Regions from separate parts of the Pseudoalteromonas sp. S3431 genome, predicted to be linked through region 2. Evidence: predicted binding sites of a transcription regulator. Region 2 holds the regulator's gene; each other region holds the start of a gene.

Region 1 (2,280 bases), on a different contig from region 2:
TTACAAATTGTTTTGCCGACATGCCCGATAAAATAGCTAAGCCAAGCTTTGGCCCTACGCCATTTGCTTTTAATAGCTCTCTAAACAAGGCACGTTCAACTTTATTATTAAAACCAAATAATAGTTGAGCATCTTCACGCACTACAAAGTGCGTATAAACAATCGCATTTTCACCAATTTTTGGTAAATCGTAAAAACAGGTCATTGGCATTTGTACTTCGTAACCTACACCACTTACTTCGAGTAATATTTCTGGTGGCTGTTTTTCGACTAAAATACCATTTAAGCGGCCTATCATAATTATTTCCTTAAACGTCCTCTAACAGTTTTGCTTGCGCTGCCCGCTAGTTTAATTAAATTTTGTTCTGAATGGGCGTGGCAAATCGCAATAGCGAGTGCATCAGCTGCATCGGCCTGTGGCGTACCGGGTAGTTTTAAAATATTTTTTACCATGTGTTGCACTTGTGTTTTATCTGCGCCACCGTTGCCTACTACTGCTTGCTTAATTTGCCTAGCTGAGTATTCAAATACGGGTAAGTCGGCCATTGCAGCGCCAACAATCGCAGCGCCTCTAGCTTGGCCTAGTTTTAAAGCTGAATCGGGGTTGTGCGCCATAAATACTTTTTCAATGGCAAAGGTTTCTGGCGAAAACTGCTCAATAAGCTGTGTAATGCCTTGGTAGATCATTTTAAGCCTAATCGGAAAAGGATGATCGGCTAACTTAATACAGCCACTGCCTAAGTATGTAAATTTAGAACCTTGATGGGCAACAACACCATATCCGGTCAAACGTGAACCAGGATCGATCCCTAAAATAATGGCCAAACAGCGCTCCATTGTTATTATTTTTAAATTACGCTAATAATGCCAGAGCACTGTATAAATTACCAGTACAAAGAAAAACAAAAATGCCCACAAACTAGGTGGGCATTTACAGGAGCATGTTAGTTTAGCTTACCCTAGGGCACGCACTAACCCTTGGGTGTTTTGTTTAAGTGTTCGGGCAATCATTAAATAACCTAAACCTGCCACAAATACGCCACCAGCTACCGGCCCAATAACCCATATATGTGGGTGTAACTTACCTGCTAGGTCAAACATTTGTTGCTGCACAATCAAAAGCGCTATATCGCTAAAAAATGCGGCAACTAAACCAGCTAAGCCACCTAGTAATAAAAACTCATACAAGGTCGCATTTTTAATTAATCGGCTTTTAGCGCCAAGCGTTCTAAGTATGACAATTTCTTGCATACGCTCACCTAAACTAGCTTGCACTTGCGATATAAGTACAAGCGCGCCACACAGCACAACAATTGCAAGTACAAAACCAATGGCGAGCGATACTTGCGAAATAGTAGTTTGTATTTGCTTAACAAAGTTATCAATATCAATAGCTGTAATAGTAGGGTAAGTACGTAATAACTGGCTAAAGTCACGTTTTTGATCTGGATTTATACGTACCGACGAAATATACGTCGCCGGAAAATCTGCAAGTACATCAGGACTTAAAATAATAAAAAAGTTAGGTTTAAGCGTGGCCCAATTTACTTTGCGCACACTGGTGATTTTAGCGTCGAACGACTGCGAACCAATTAAAAATGTAAGCGTATCGCCTATCTCAACATCTAAACGCTCAAGCATCGACTCCTCTACTGAAGCCTCAGCCATCGCATTTTCACCAAACCACGTGCCTTGTGTTACTTCATTTTGATCAGGCACATCTTTAAGCCATGTAAGATTTAGCTCACGACCAATACCTGCACGTGCTTCTTCGTCTTTTTTCTCGTTGTCTTGCAGCGATACAGAACGTGCTACCAACTCGCCGTTTACCGCATTTACACGTCCACGAATAGTGGGATAAAACTCTGATACCTGAATATCTTTTTGTGCTAAATATTCATTAATTGGCTCAAGCTCGTTTTGCGTAATATTAACTAAAAACGCATTAGGCGCGTCGCTTGGTAGTTGCGACTGCCAATCAGATATCATGTCGTTTTTAAGTACCACTAAAAACAGCAGTAATTTAATCGCTAATGAAAAACTAATTAACTGTACCGCGTTCACATTTGCACGCTTTTGGATAGATGCAATTGCAAGCGACCAACTGTTACCTGGCTTAAGTCCTAATTTTCGACCGCCGCCAAATATTAATTTAGATATCAAAAACAACACACCAATTAGCGCAAGTGTTGATATAAACAAAATAAGCGTTATTTTTATGTTGTTACTAAATAACCACATTAATAAAAATACGGTTAGCGCGCTCATACTTAAATGCAC
Region 2 (2,280 bases):
CATAGCTGTTTGGAAGCTTTGTTCTGTTAAAATTTGTTCACTGATTGAAATAGTGTTATTAGATTGTTGATAATCGGGTGCATGCTCAGCAGGTTGCTTGGCAGGATCTAATTCAATAAAATTATGACCAGAATGTTTATTCGGTTGCAATTTATAAACATGTTCATTTACCTTTATCGTACCAGAAATCCCCTTTGTAGATTTTATCAGTGTTACTTCGTCACCATCTAAGCTTTTACCTACCCAGATTAAGTTACCAGTTGCTGATGTACTTGCTGTACTTTTGATAAATTCAATGTCACTTCCCTGAACAGGTAAAAAGAATGCATTGGTTTTTGCGCTTAGTTCGAAAAGCGGTTGCCCAAATTGAGATTGAGCATTACCTTCTTTATTAATGTTTTGCGTAAAGTTAGAGTGCTGCACTTCGAAAAGTGGGACTTGGGCATACGCATAGCCGCTAAACAATAAGCCAATAAACAATGGTGAATATTTTTTCATTTGATAATCCTTTTAAGTGTTTGTACACATAAAGTGTACATGTTAATAATTTGTTTTCAATTTATTAACATGTGGCTGTCATCAAATTAGCCCTTAATCGTAAATATAAAGATACAAATGTTTATTTTATGTAAGCATTCGTTGTTTCTACATAAGTGTAAAAGTGATTTATTAACAGCAAGCAATCAGTGTAATTTAAATTTGCGATTTTTATTTAACTGTATATACTCACAGTTAAATGTACTGTATGGAAAACCAGTTGTATGCGACCATTAACGAAGCGCCAAGCTCAAATTCTCGAATTAGTTAAAGTTTTTATTAAAGACACTGGTATGCCTCCTACACGTGCTGAAATTGCACAAACATTAGGCTTTAAAAGTGCCAATGCTGCTGAAGAGCATTTAAAAGCGCTTGCTAAAAAAGGTGCTATTAAGATGAAACCAGGTGCAAGCCGAGGTATTCAACTTGTTGAGGAAGAAGAGCCTGAACAGTTAGGTTTACCTCTTATCGGGCGAGTCGCAGCGGGAGAGCCTATTTTGGCGCAAGAGCACGTTGAGAGTCATTGTAAAATTGATCCATTAATGTTTAAACCGGCTGCTGATTTTTTATTGCGCGTTAACGGTATGAGCATGAAAGATATAGGTATTATGGATGGTGATTTGTTAGCTGTGCATAAAACTCAAGTTGCAGAAAATGGACAAGTTGTAGTTGCTCGTGTTGATGATGATGTTACCGTAAAGCGGTTTGAAAAAGCAGGCCGAAAAGTATTATTGCATGCTGAGAATGACGACTTTTCGCCAATTGAAGTTGATCTAGAAAATGAATCTTTTAATATAGAAGGTTTAGCCGTTGGAGTTATTCGTAACGCTGATTGGATGTAGTTTTTAATTTATTTTTATAAATGCGTGCTTTTTAGCACGCATTTTTGTTTTAACATTAGCACTAAAAATAGGACGTAAACAGCCAACTAATTATTTTAGCTGTAAATTTTTTTGCACTTATATTTTCTCCCTCCGAATGCGTTAAACCCCTTTGTTTTGCTCATATTTTGAACTTCTTGTTGACTAGTTGATTACTGACTTTTTATTAATTACTCAATATCACCTGATTGTTTTTTATACTAAAACTTGCTTGTTGTTCATTTTTTAGCTAATTATTAATGTGCTGAGCTAATAATAACTCACAGCTTTTTAGTTTTGAGAACACACAATATACACAAACTCGTTGTTGGCGCAGCAAAACCAATCAATATTAAATAAGATTGGCTAAAAAAATAAAAATAACGAATTGGCGTTTAAGCCGTATGCCTCTTCGCTTTGCATTCGCAATAGCATCAAAGGAGCCGTCACATGGGTAAACTGACCTCTACCTTGTGGCTTATATTATGTGTTTTTTCGCACTCAGTTTTGGCGAACAGCCAATACAATATGCGCAAAGGCGTAACCGATATAAGCAATAATGTATATCAGCTGCACATGACCATATTTATAATATGTTGTGTGATTGGGGTGATAGTGTTCGCAATTATGTTTTGGGCACTTATTCATCACCGTAAATCTAAAGGGGCTGTACCTGCCCAATTTCACGAAAGCACTAAAGTAGAAATACTTTGGACTGCAATTCCGTTTGTTATTTTAATTGCTATGGCAGTACCAGCCACTAAAACCCTTATTGCAATGGAAGATGCCAGCAAAGCTGATCTCACTATTAAAATTACGGGTTCGCAATGGAAATGGCATTATGAATATATGGGCGAAGATGTAGAGTTCTACTCTATTTTAT
Region 3 (2,280 bases), on a different contig from region 2:
GGTAATTGAGAAAAGTCATCACTAATAATGATTAATGCATCATGTGATGCGAATTCAAGGTTAGCACTTACTGGCTGAGCCAACACGGCTTTTGGATATGCCATAAATAAAGGTCCTGTTAAAAAACATAAGCCCCTATTATCGTCGATTTGAATATTGAAGACCAGCAAGCTGCGATAAGTGTTTAGTTTAATCCACTTTTTAGTGGCAACTTGCAATTACAGGCTTTACAGCTTAATCGAGAATACTAAGTTGGAAGTTTTGATCTGGTTGATTTTTTATGCCCACCCCAATACCTAAAAGCCTGACCGGTTGCTGCACACCTCGCTGGAAAGCTTTAGTAAGTAGTTGTGTAAAAACCTCAGTATTTAATTGGTGATAAGCCTGATCCGCAGAGGTTACTATAAAATTCGCAAATTTAACTTTAACGCTCAGTTTATTAATCCGATTTTGTAATTGTTGTTTTTCCAAGCGCACCTTTAACTCATCTAACAACGTAGGCAACTGTTCTAGGCATTCTTGTAAGCTGGTTTTGTTATACTCATAGGTATGCTCAACACTTAGCGACTTTCTAATACGATTAGTAGATACCTTACCGACATACTCACCTGCACATTTTTGGTAAAGCGATACGCCAAAATTACCTACATGCTGTTGCATCCAATTTACGCCTTTTTCGCGTACATCTTTACCTGTATATAATCCTTTTAAATTGAGTTTTTCGAGCGTTACTTTACCGACACCCGGAATTTTACCCAGAGGTAACTGTGCTAAAAAATCATCCACCTCATCAGGTAATACAACAAACTGACCGTTAGGCTTGTTTTCATCACTCGCTATTTTGGCAATAAATTTAATAGGTGCAATACCAGCGGATGCAGTAAGCCCTGTAGCATTATAAATATCAGCTCTTATTTGCTGCGCAATAAGCGTAGCACTGCCTTTACAAACGCTACTATCAGTTACATCAAGGTAAGCTTCGTCAAGAGAGAGTGGTTCAATTAAGTTGGTGTAACGATTAAATACTTCACGTATTTGATTTGAAGCTTCTTTATAAACAGCCATGCGCCCAGGTACAATAACTAAATCAGGGCATAATTGTTTTGCATGATAATTAGACATAGCTGAGCGCACGCCATACTCTCTGGCAATGTAGTTGGCTGTAGAAAGTACACCTCTGCGACTATTGCCACCAATAGCAAGCGGCACATTGGCCAGCTTAGGATTATCGCGCATCTCAACTGCCGCATAAAAGCAGTCCATATCTATATGAATAAACTTTTTCATCACCATTACAACACTGTTTATTTATACAGCCATTATTGTTTAATCATTATTAATAAGCAAGCTCCTAAACTCTGATTAATCGATTTATTATGGTGGGTTCAAGTTTAGTAAACTCGTCATACATAAAAACAGCGCACTAATTACCTTGAGGTCATATCGTCATATTGATAATCTAGTGCTTTAAAATAAAGAGTTAAAGTGCATGCAAACGTTTAAAGATCAGCACCCTATTCATACTGACATTACTGTAGCGTGGGCCGATATGGATGCCCTTCAACACGTAAACAATGTGGTTTACCTGCGTTACTTTGAAATAGCCAGAATCGACTTTTTAAATAAAATAAACTTATTTGATACAATTAACCCAAGCGGCATCGGCCCTGTTATAAGCGAAAATAATATTCGTTATAAGCGCCCTGTTACTTTTCCAGATACCCTTACTGTAGGCGTCACTATTTCTGACATTAAAACAGACCGATTTATGATGAATTATACAGTATTTAGTCACGCACAAAATGCCATAACCACAACCGGTAATTCGAAAGTGGTTATGTTTGATTTTGAAACAGGTCAAAAAGCCCCTATTTCAGAGCCTCTTTTATCGGCTTTAATTAGCTACGCTCAAGACGAGCAATAAGGAAATTTTATGCAATACAGTCCACTAGGAAGCAGTGGTGTTAATGTTTCAAGAGTATGTCTAGGTAGTATGACTTGGGGAATGCAAAATACCCAAAATGATGCTGATGAACAAATAGCCTACGCACTTGCTCAAGGCGTAAACTTTATTGATACAGCCGAAATGTACGCAGTTCCTCCATCACCCGATACCTATGGTAAAACTGAACAAATTATTGGCAACTGGCTATCACGTAACCAACAAAAGCGCGATAAAATTGTACTTGCAACCAAAATTGCTGGTAACGGCTTAGCATGGGTTCGCGATGGCGGTAATATTACTCGCCAAACAGTAATAGAAGCAGTGGACGATTCACT

The links. The regulator LexA, encoded in region 2, represses DNA repair genes until DNA is damaged. The targets are predictions, from matches to a motif close to TACTGTATNNNNATACAGTA.
Region 1: the regulator LexA is predicted to act here: its motif matches at 874-893, upstream of ruvC (crossover junction endodeoxyribonuclease RuvC).
Region 3: the regulator LexA is predicted to act here: its motif matches at 1,299-1,318, upstream of dinB (DNA polymerase IV).

Annotation. Positions count from the first base shown of each region.
Region 1 covers NZ_JJNY01000038.1:38,562-40,841, reverse strand. Annotated here, with positions in the region: gene ruvA (Holliday junction branch migration protein RuvA) at 1-298, opposite strand, end outside; gene ruvC (crossover junction endodeoxyribonuclease RuvC) at 301-825, opposite strand; gene DO88_RS10205 (ABC transporter permease) at 955-2,280, opposite strand, start outside.
Region 2 covers NZ_JJNY01000043.1:31,479-33,758, reverse strand. Annotated here, with positions in the region: gene DO88_RS08395 (M12 family metallo-peptidase) at 1-498, opposite strand, end outside; gene lexA (transcriptional repressor LexA) at 762-1,379, shown strand; gene coxB (cytochrome c oxidase subunit II) at 1,848-2,280, shown strand, end outside.
Region 3 covers NZ_JJNY01000007.1:41,003-43,282, forward strand. Annotated here, with positions in the region: gene DO88_RS16200 (M17 family metallopeptidase) at 1-104, opposite strand, end outside; gene dinB (DNA polymerase IV) at 235-1,287, opposite strand; gene DO88_RS16190 (acyl-CoA thioesterase) at 1,490-1,924, shown strand; gene DO88_RS16185 (aldo/keto reductase) at 1,934-2,280, shown strand, end outside.